One region of the Rummeliibacillus sp. SL167 genome, then DNA from elsewhere that is predicted to be linked to it. Evidence: riboswitches for the same ligand, from Rfam matches in the RefSeq annotation. Region 1 holds a riboswitch; the other holds the start of a gene.
The links. Region 1 has a riboswitch for preQ1 ahead of queD (6-carboxytetrahydropterin synthase QueD). Riboswitches for the same ligand answer to the same signal wherever they lie in the genome.
Positions count from the first base shown of each region.

Region 2: another riboswitch for preQ1. It lies ahead of FEZ13_RS12160 (QueT transporter family protein); the one in region 1 lies ahead of queD (6-carboxytetrahydropterin synthase QueD).

Region 1 covers NZ_VCBM01000001.1:838,172-843,520, reverse strand. The annotation lists gene FEZ13_RS03810 (hypothetical protein) at 1-303, opposite strand, end outside; gene queE (7-carboxy-7-deazaguanine synthase QueE) at 525-1,253, opposite strand; gene queD (6-carboxytetrahydropterin synthase QueD) at 1,246-1,719, opposite strand; PreQ1 riboswitch class I at 1,971-2,013, opposite strand; gene FEZ13_RS03795 (FMN-binding glutamate synthase family protein) at 2,259-3,857, shown strand; gene FEZ13_RS03790 (amino acid ABC transporter substrate-binding protein) at 4,258-5,076, shown strand; gene FEZ13_RS03785 (amino acid ABC transporter permease) at 5,060-5,349, shown strand, end outside.
Region 2 covers NZ_VCBM01000002.1:153,753-159,101, reverse strand. The annotation lists gene FEZ13_RS12175 (ABC transporter ATP-binding protein) at 1-268, opposite strand, end outside; gene FEZ13_RS12170 (ABC transporter permease) at 261-1,283, opposite strand; gene FEZ13_RS12165 (ABC transporter substrate-binding protein) at 1,301-2,302, opposite strand; PreQ1 riboswitch class I at 2,600-2,644, shown strand; gene FEZ13_RS12160 (QueT transporter family protein) at 2,667-3,155, shown strand; gene FEZ13_RS12155 (long-chain fatty acid--CoA ligase) at 3,373-4,977, opposite strand; gene FEZ13_RS12150 (YflT domain-containing protein) at 5,218-5,349, shown strand, end outside.

The DNA of each region.
Region 1 (5,349 bases):
TAATAAAATCACGATCCACAAAAAAGGTTCCTTTACACTGAAACCAACAGAAGACTTACCGCCTGCTAACGGCAAGATAAACATTAATACGATCAAATAAGTCATCACCGCCACTTCGACATAAAAATGCATCATTCTATCTTTGATCGCTGGCGTATATACACTAAACAATAATAATCCGAACCCTACTATCATCCAAGTGATATTTGGAAAGGCTTTCCATATCGTCCATTGCTGATAGAAGTCAAAACACATTAATAATGTGGCACCCAATAACCCACTCACTAATTTAAAAATATTCAATTCTTACATTCCTTTCGATTCAGCATAGCTTAATGCAACTTCATCTCGTGTAGCCTTTTCCTTATCCTCTACCAGGGTTAGGTTAAAACATTTGATCTTTTCAAGCAGTTATCACATTACCTATCTTTTGCCCATTACTTGAGTCATACTGCCTGTTTGATACACGATAAAAGGGGCATTTATCCATTCTTGTTTATACGAAAAAACCGACAAACCCTATTTTATACGCCTCTCTTATTCCCCCATATATATGTATGTAATTGAGGAAGTACCTTCACGTTTGTCACATCATCATCCGAAAGAACTTTTTCGATTAACCATTCATACTTTTGTAAAAGTTTATGGACTAACTTTAAATGATCAGTTGTAGTAATATCAGCATTTCCAACTTGAAAATAGAAAGAAACATCTGGATAACGATGATGAACCTGTTTACCAAATTCATAGTCCTCATTATTGAAAATAACAACTTTCAGTGAAACTTGGTGATCATTCTGTCCCCTTTTCAATTTTGCGAATATTTCATCGAGAACCGCAAAGTTTGTTTTCATCCCTGAACTTGGGGGCTTAGGAGAAATAGTTAGTGCATCTATTTCATAAAACCATTCCTGCCACTTGCTTCCTTGGGTTTCTACACCGATCTGTATATTTTTTTCTTTTAATAAAGATATCAAATCACTGAGGTTTTTCAATAAAGCAGGGTTTCCTCCCGAAATGGTTACAAACGAAAAACCATCTCCTCCAATATGCTTTAACTCATCCCATATTTCTTCAGCTGACATTTGCACAATTTGCTCTTTCCCAGTACCATCCCACGTAAAAGCAGAATCGCACCAAGAGCAGGAATAATCGCAACCTGCTGTACGAACAAACATTGTCTTTTGACCAATAACCATTCCTTCACCTTGAATGGTGGGACCAAAGATCTCCATCACGGGAATTTTACTCAATTTCCATCCACTCCCGTCTAGCTTCAGCATAGCTCGTCGGTGTTTCGAACAAACGTACAAATTCAACACGAGCATCATTGCCTAAATTTTTCTTGTGCAAAGCTTCTGCCATTTTTTCGTAAATCCAAACTACGATATTCTCTGCTGTTGTATTCATTAGAGGAAGTGTCTTGTTTAAATAGCGATGATCCAAATGAATTTCAATTTTTTCTTTCCAGATATTCTTTATATCATTAAAGTCGATCGTTAAACCTCGATCATCTGTGAATCCGCTGATACCAAATACAACTTTATACGTATGACCATGCAGATTTTTACACTTTCCTTCATAGCAGTGTAGATGATGAGCGGCATCAAAAGTAAATTCTTTGCTAACGAGCACTCGTTTCGAATGATATTTCAATTGCTTTCGATCAATATCTTCATCTATCTTTTGTAACTGATCGATAATTTCAAAGTCATACATATTTCAAAACTCCTTATAAAGTGAAACTTCATCAGTGGGGGTTTTCTTCAGCCCCACTGAAATAAAAGAACTCAGGTTAAAAGCGCCACGTCCTATGGCAACACCTGAGGGGCCAACATCTTGCCCGCCCGAACCAATCTTACGGGCAGTTGATCTCTCATCTATCTTTCTCGTTTCTCTCTATATCTTGAGATGGGGGTCTTACTGCCCGTTAATGCGGGATAAAAAAACAGCACCTTAAGAAAAGTACTGTTTTCTTAGTTTTTTTAAGAGGGTAGCTAGAACCTCTGTAGCGTATGCAATTTTCCTCGCAAGTGAGATCTCCACCAGTTCAAAAACAAGCACTAAGTAGAGAATACTGTGCGGATAAGTTCAATGGGTTTAATTATAGTATTCATTTTATCTTTCTATTATCAGTAAATCAAGGTTGTACGTATATCTTTTAGCATCCAATGTTTCACATCCATTGAATAAATGCTATAAATTTCGACAAGATTAGTGCTAAGTATAAAGATAGATGAATTTTTAGGGGGCTTTTCATGAATATTGCAGATCGACTCGTGATTATTGGATTCACTATAATAGCAATCGTTATGATCACTATTGTTATTTTTCTAGTATATATGATGGTATTTGATCGAAATCAAAAACGGCATGCCGTTTTAAGAAACTATCCAGCCCTCGGCAGAATCCGATACTTTTTTGAAAAAATTGGTCCTGAAATGCGTCAATATTGGTTTAACACAGATCTTGAAGGCAAACCATTTTCACGATTGGACTACGAGCATATTGTAAAAGGAGCAAAATATATGAGAGAAGTTGCTGCCTTTGGCTCAAAACGTGATTTTGAAACAGGAGGTTTTTATGTTCGTAATGATATGTTTCCTAAGTTAACGGAAGAATTAAAATTGGATCAATACGTAAAAGTCAAAACAAAACGATATATTTTATTGAAAGATCCACTATTTTCACAGCGAGAAGAAAAATGGGAGGATGAGGAGTCATCTGCCTATTTATTACATGATGATGATGCCATTGTCATCGGTTCTAAAACCAAACATCCATTTGTCGTAAAAAGCCTTATTGGAATGTCAGCGATGAGTTATGGTTCCTTAGGAAATCAAGCGATTACAACATTATCGGAAGGATTGGCTTTAGCGAAAGGAACATGGATGAACACAGGTGAAGGTGGTCTTTCTCCCTATCATTTAAAAGGTGGGGTTGATATCATTATGCAAATTGGGCCTGGATTATTCGGTATTCGAGATCAAAATGGAGAAGTAGATTGGGATGAGCTAAAAAAGAAAAGTGAAATCCCAGAGATCAAGGCCTTTGAACTCAAGCTCGCTCAAGGTGCCAAAGCACGAGGTGGACATATTGATGCTGAAAAGGTGACACCTGAAGTGGCAAAGATCCGAAGAGTAGAACCCTATCATTCAGTAGATAGTCCAAATCGGTTCCATCAGTTTAATAATATAAAAACGATGTGTGACTTTATCGAAAAAATTAGAAATCATACTGGTAAACCAGTTGGTATGAAAATTGTTGTGGGTGGAAATGACAGTATTGAAGAATTAGCAAAATATATGAAAGAATCTGGAAAAGGACCGGACTTTATAACCGTTGATGGCGGCGAAGGTGGTACCGGAGCCTCCTACCAAGAACTAATTGACAGTGTTGGTCTACCAATTAAATCGGCATTGCCAATTGTTGTGGCAACATTAACAAAATATGGGGTTCGACATCAAGTTAAAATTATCGCTTCCGGCAAAATGTTTACACCCGATCGAATTGCTATTGCTCTCGCAATGGGAGCAGATTTAGTCAATATCGCTAGAGGATTTATGATTACAATAGGCTGTATCCAAGCAATGAAATGCAATTCCAACGCCTGCCCAGTTGGAGTTGCCACTACCGATCCTGATTTACAAAAGGCATTGGTCATTGATGAAAAAAAATACAGGGTAGTAAATTACCTTATTACTCTTCGAAAGGGACTATTTCGTATTGGTGCAGCTGCCGGCATCGATTCTCCTGTCCATTTTAAGCCCGAACATATTATGTATAAAGATGATAAAGGTGTTGTCATCTCTTTAGAAACGATCCTTCAAAAAATTAAACAACAAATAATAAAGTGAAACCTCGTATAGAGTTGTCTGAAATGCAATTTATCATCCATTGACACCACTGAAAAAGTCGATGTGCTTTCAAAGATAGGAGAAAAATCACCTTTTGACTCATCATCAAAGAAAAAATAGTTTCTTATCAATGAAAAGATAGTTTTCAGTGGTCTCAAATCTTTCATACAAATATTAAAAATTTTTATAAATACATGCAATTCACAGCAAGATTCTAATGATGGTGAACTAGCAAAGAGAATCGTTACCTTGCCATCCGTTATTGTCACCTCAGCAATAATTCATCCTATCTTTCCCTCATCAACACGCCGAGATTCATATTTTTTTGACAATCATAGAGATTAATGATACGATAACCATTGATTTTTTATAAATCCTATCAGAATACTCGGAGGTTACTATGAGAAAATATTTTTCGCTTATGTCACTGCTAATTGCATTAACTTTAGTTCTTGTAGCATGTGGCTCAAACAACAACAAAGATGAAAAGGAATCTTCAACGTCTAAAACAACAGACTTGTACGATACGATTAAAAAAGAAGGCGTTTTAAAAATTGGAACAGAAGGCACTTACCCACCCTTCACATTCCATGATAAATCAAACAAGCTTACTGGCTTCGATGTTGATATTGCAACAGAAGTAGCAAAACGTTTAGGTGTAAAGGCTGAATTTAAAGAAACACAATGGGACGCCATGTTTGCTGGACTTGATGCCAAACGATTCGATATGATTGCAAACCAAGTAGGTATTCAACCAGATCGTCAAAAAAAATACGATTTTTCTGATCCATACATCGAATCAGGTGCGGTGTTAATCGTCAATAAAGATAATAATGAAATTAAATCTTTTGAAGATATAAAAGGTAAAAAATCTGCTCAATCATTAACAAGTAATTATGGTCAAATGGCTAAAAAATACGGAGCACAATTAGTGGGCGTAGAAGGATTTACGCAAGCAATATCTCTTATTGGTTCTAAACGTGTAGATGCAACTATCAATGATAAATTGTCATTCTTGGATTATCAAAAATCACACCCAAATGCACCAATCAAAACCGTAGATGCTGAGTCCGATTTAGCACAAAGTGGTCTAATGTTCAGAAAAGATAGCGACAAGTTAGTGGAAGCAGTCAATAAAGCATTAAAAGATATAAAATCAGACGGAACATACGCAAAAATCTCTGATAAATGGTTCGGTGAAGATGTTTCTCCTAAATAGTATTTTTCAAGATCCTGAGCGATTCGATCAATTAGTATCGATTGCTCAGTCTTCTCTTTTACCAATGGTAAAAGGAGCCATTCAATATACGATTCCACTAACGATTATCACTTTTGTTCTTGGACTAATTCTTGCTATCTTGACAGCGCTAGCCCGGATTTCAGCAAGTAAAATTTTGAATACAATTGCACGTATCTATGTTTCCATTATTCGTGGAACACCTTTACTTGTTCAATTGTTTATTATCTTTTATGGATTACCTAATTTAGGTTT
Region 2 (5,349 bases), on a different contig from region 1:
TTGGATCTTGGAATACACGACCGATAAAATGCGACCGTTTATGTTCTGGCAGTCTAGTGACATCCTTGCCATTAATCTCAATCTTCCCAAGATCTGGTGTTAAGGCCCCTGAAATCATATTCATCATCGTAGATTTACCAGCACCATTACTACCAATAACAGTGACAAAATCACCTGTTTTCAACTCTAAATGAATATTATCTAAAGCAATTTTTTCATCGGGTGTCGCTTCGTTGAAGATTTTATTGATCCCTTCTAATTTAAGCACTCCTCTTCCCCTCCTGTTTCACTGCTCTAGCATGTTCAGCACGGCGTTTAGCTATGCGGGATTTCTCTTTTTGCTTTGCTCTTAAAGTTGGGATAACTAACGCGATCACTACTATAACAGCCGTAATTAGCTTCATATCACCTGTATCTAAAAATTCAACTTGCAATGCTAGTGCAAGAACAATTCGATAAATAATGGCTCCGAAAATAACAGCAAACGTTGTACGAGCAATTGTTTTGGTACCAAAAATAGCTTCACCGATGATAACAGAAGCTAATCCAATCACAATCATCCCAATGCCCATACCAACATCTGCAAATTTACCGTATTGTGCGATCAAAGCGCCTGATAGTGCAACTAGACCATTGGATAACCCCAAGCCTAAGATGGTTAATGTATCGGTGTTTGCAGAAAAGCTGCGGATCATTTTGCCATTATCACCTGTTGCACGAATAGCTAAACCAATTTCTGTTTTGAGGAACCAATCAAGGACAAACTTAATCGCAAAAGTCAAAATAAACATGATGAAAACTGTGCCCCAAGTATTTGGAACATGTTCAACTCCCATGTTTGATAACATACCATTGAAAGCTTTATCGATTCCTAGTTTTCCCCAGAATTCAGAGAATGCTGTGAATAATGAATCGGAATTGGCAAGTGGAATATTGGGTCGTCCAACAGCTGTATCTATTGTCAGCCCCATTATTCGTAAATTAATCGAATATAAAGCAATCATCATTAAGATCCCTGATAATAGTGAATTGATTTTTGCCTTCGTATGCAAAAGACCTGTAATGGAACCAGCAGCAAAGCCAGCCAATGCTGCACATATTGTGGAAATGATCGGATTGTATCCTAATGTGATCATTGTTGCTGCTGTTGCGGCACCTGTTACAAAGCTACCGTCTACTGTTAAATCAGGAAAATCTAACACTCGGAATGTAATATACACTCCGAGTGCCATGATTGCATAGATGATCCCTTGCTCGACTGAGCCGAAAATTGCTGTAAACATAAAGAATCATCTCCTATCTATTTAACTACTTCTGCTTTCCATTCATCTTTGACGTCTACGTCAATTTTATCTGCTGTTGTTTTGTTGATTTCAAGTTTTAATTTTGTAGGATATGCAACAGGGATATCTGCTGGTTTTTTACCATTTTTCAAGATTTCCACTGCTTTTTGACCTGCTTCATAACCGATATCATAATAGTTAAAGCCATATGCTCCAAGACCACCACGTGCTACAGAGTCAAGTTCCCCTACCATTACAGGAATTTTCTTATCATTTGCTACGTCTAGTACTGACTCAAGAGCTGACACAACTGTATTATCAGTAATGATATAAAAGGCATCCACTTTACCAACTAATGATTCTGTCGCCTGTTTTACTTCTGCTGATGTTGATGCTGACGCTTCAACAATTGTGATGCCCGCTTTTTTTGCTTTTTTTTTCGCAATATCTACTTGTGCACGAGAGTTTTGTTCACCTGAGTTAAACACCATTCCTACTTTTTTAGCACCTAATTGTTCTGATAAAAATTTAACTGTATTTGGAATAGCATCAGGATGTGTATCAACCGTACCTGTTACATTACCACCTGGTTTTTCCATTGATTTTACAAGTTCTGCACCAACTGCATCTGTCACCGATGTGAAAACAATTGGAATATCAGATGTTGCCGCAGCTACCGCTTGTGCACTTGGTGTAGAGTTAGCAAAGATTAGATCGACGCCGCTTCCTACCAAGTTATTGGCAGCTGTCGTATTAACACTTTGATCCCCTTGAGCGATTTCAGTTTGATATTCAACTTTTAATCCTGCATCCTTAAGAGCCGCTTTAAAACCTTTTGTAGCTTGGTTTAATGATGGATGTTCTACAATTTGTGTAATTCCGACTTTATATGTTTTGCCTTCTGTTGCATTAGAATCCTTTGTATCAGATGACGAATTATTTTTACTACCGCACGCAGCTAAAGCTAATACGATGATAGTTGTCATCAAAAGCAATGCGTACTTTTTCGTTTTCTTCATAATATCCCCCTCAAATTCTTGTTGTCTCTTATTCTTTTAGTAACTAAACACAGTAATTATTACAGAAGACTTTTATAACCGTCAATAATATTATGAATGTTTAAATTAGTTTATCGCGTTGAACTTCAACGCTTCACTGCGATGAAATGCTTGTTTATAAGGATTCTCCATACATTTTATAAAATGTGTCCGTTTTGTGAATCTTTTAAACAATCTACTGCGTTATACATTTCTATTTTCAAAAATATGATTTGACATTTCCATTTAATATATTTACAATGTAAATTTATTTCTAACAATATCGCGGTTCGAAACCATCCCACGTAAAAAAACTAGGGGGAACTAAAAATTGAAAGTAAAATCAATGGTTATCAACGGGATTATTGCAGCACTATATATTGCTGTAACAATGCTTGTCCAACCTTTTGGCTACAATGCTATACAATTTCGTCTATCAGAAATGTTCAATCATCTTGTTGTTTTTAACAAAAAGTATATGATAGGTATTGTTTTAGGAGTCTTCATCGCCAATCTGTTTTCACCGCTTGGTATGTATGATTTAGCATTTGGTGTTGGGCAATCGATCTTATCGCTTGCCATTACTATTTGGTCAGCTCGCTTTATTAAAGGACAGGCAACACGTATGATCTTTAATACGATCGTATTTACGATTATGATGTTCCTAATCGCCATAGAGATCCAACTTGTGGGAGATATCCCATTTGCACTTAAACCATTCTTATTGACATGGCTTACTTGCGCGGCTGGTGAATTTGCAGTCATGGCTGTAGGTATTCCTGTGATGATGCTATTAAATAAGCGCCTTCATTTTAATAAATTGATAGAAGAATAGACGGTTTACACGCAAAAAGAGCAATTTCTTTGAAACTTTCATTGAAATGCTCTTTTTCTTATTGTAGATATCTGAAAAACCTAATAGAGTGAAGCTTCCATCAGTGGGGGTTTTCTTCATCCCCCATCTATCTTTCTCGTTTCTCTCTATATCTTGAGATGGGGATCTTACTTGCCCGTTAAAGGTGGGATAAATCTATGAATGCATACATAATCTATCATGGTTTACGTCCTTTTACATCCTCACGAAGTTTGGCTTTCAAGAACTTTCCTACAGATGTTTTGGGAATCTCTTTTAAGAAAACGATATCATCAGGTATCCACCATTTAGCAAATTGTCCTTCTAAATGGGAAAAAAGCTCTTCTTTTGTTGCTGTGCTCCCATCTTTTAGAACTACACAGGCAAGTGGCCTTTCTTGCCATTTTTCATCTGGCACTGCAATCACTGCGGCTTCAAACACCCCTTCATGTGTCATCAAAGCATTTTCAAGATCCACTGAAGAGATCCATTCTCCTCCGCTTTTAATAAGATCTTTTACTCGATCAGTTATTTTAATATAACCCTCTGGTGTGATCACCGCGATATCACCTGTATATAACCAGCCATCTTTAAATGCTTCCGCGGTTCTTTCATCATTGTAATACTTATCCGCGATCCATGGTCCTCTTATGACTAACTCGCCCATCGTTTTACCATCCCACGGAGCATCTCCATCATCATTTACAATGCGTGTTTCGATTAATGGTACTGTTAAACCTTGGGTTGCACGAATATTTAGTTTATCTTCTTTTGACCATTGTTCTATTTCAGATGTATAAGTAGACAGGCTGACAATTGGCGTTGTTTCCGTCATCCCGTATCCTACGATAAATGGCACTTTATATTTTTCCTCAAAGGCTTTGATGAGTCCTTTTGGTGATGCAGATCCACCACAAACAATGGCACGCAGGGATGATATATCTCTTGGTTTTTCTTCTAATTCTTTTAATGCGCCTAGCCAAATCGTAGGTACACCCGCCGTTAAGGTCACCTTTTCTTGCTCGATTAGATCTAACAGCAACGCGGGTGTGAACATAGGTCCAGGCAATACTTGAGTTGTGCCAAAATTAACAGCTGCGAATGGTATTCCCCATGCATTGACATGGAACATAGGGACAACAGGCATTGCTATATCATTCTCGTGAAGTCCAAATGAATCTACTAAACCAAGTGCTAAACTGTGCAGCACTATACTGCGATGTGTATAAACAACACCTTTCGGAAATCCTGTAGTTGCACTCGTATAACACATTCCCGCTGGCATATTTTCATCTAAATCTTCTGGAAACTCATATTCTTCTGCATCGGCTATCAACTGTTCATATGAATGAATATTATCTGGTGCTGATTCAGGTAGTTCCAGGCCATCTTGCATGACCACAATATGTTTCACAGATTTCAATAATGGAATCGCTTTCTTTATTAATGGAAACAAATCCCCATCCACTAATAATATTTCATCCTCTGCATGATTGATAATATAAATAATATGTTCTGGGGATAGACGTATATTAACCATATGGAGGACAGCTCCTGCACAAGGAACAGCAAAATAAGCTTCTAAGTGTCGATGATGATTCCATGCAAAGGAACCCACTCTCGTTCCTCTTTTCATCCCCAATTTGGTCAACGCATGTGCTAATTTTCGAGTACGTTGCCCAAATTCTTTGTATGTGAAGCGATGGATCGTATTTTCAGCTGTTCGTGAAATGATTAATTTCTTTGGAAAATAACGTTCTGCTCTCTTGATAAAATCTGTTAATACTAGTGGTGTCTGCATCATAACTCAACCATCCCCTTATTTGTGATCATTTTTTAAAATCATCCATCATCAATCCATAAGAACATTTCAATTTTCTAACTATCAGCTCAACTAGTGCAGAAAATTCTATTCATCTAATTGATATTATGATTTTAAAAAAAATTTATGAATAAACGATATGATTTAACTAAAAATAGAAACGTTTAATCTTTTCATTTTGGGGAATACCATAAGTAACATCTAAAATAGGAGGAGATTGAAATGATCAGTAACATTTCTGTAGAAAATGCAGTACAAGCAAAAAATCAAATTGAGAAGTTAGAATCACAAGGTTTGAGCCGCGATAATATTTATATTTTTGCTCATGGTGATGAACGCGAAGAAGATATTGCA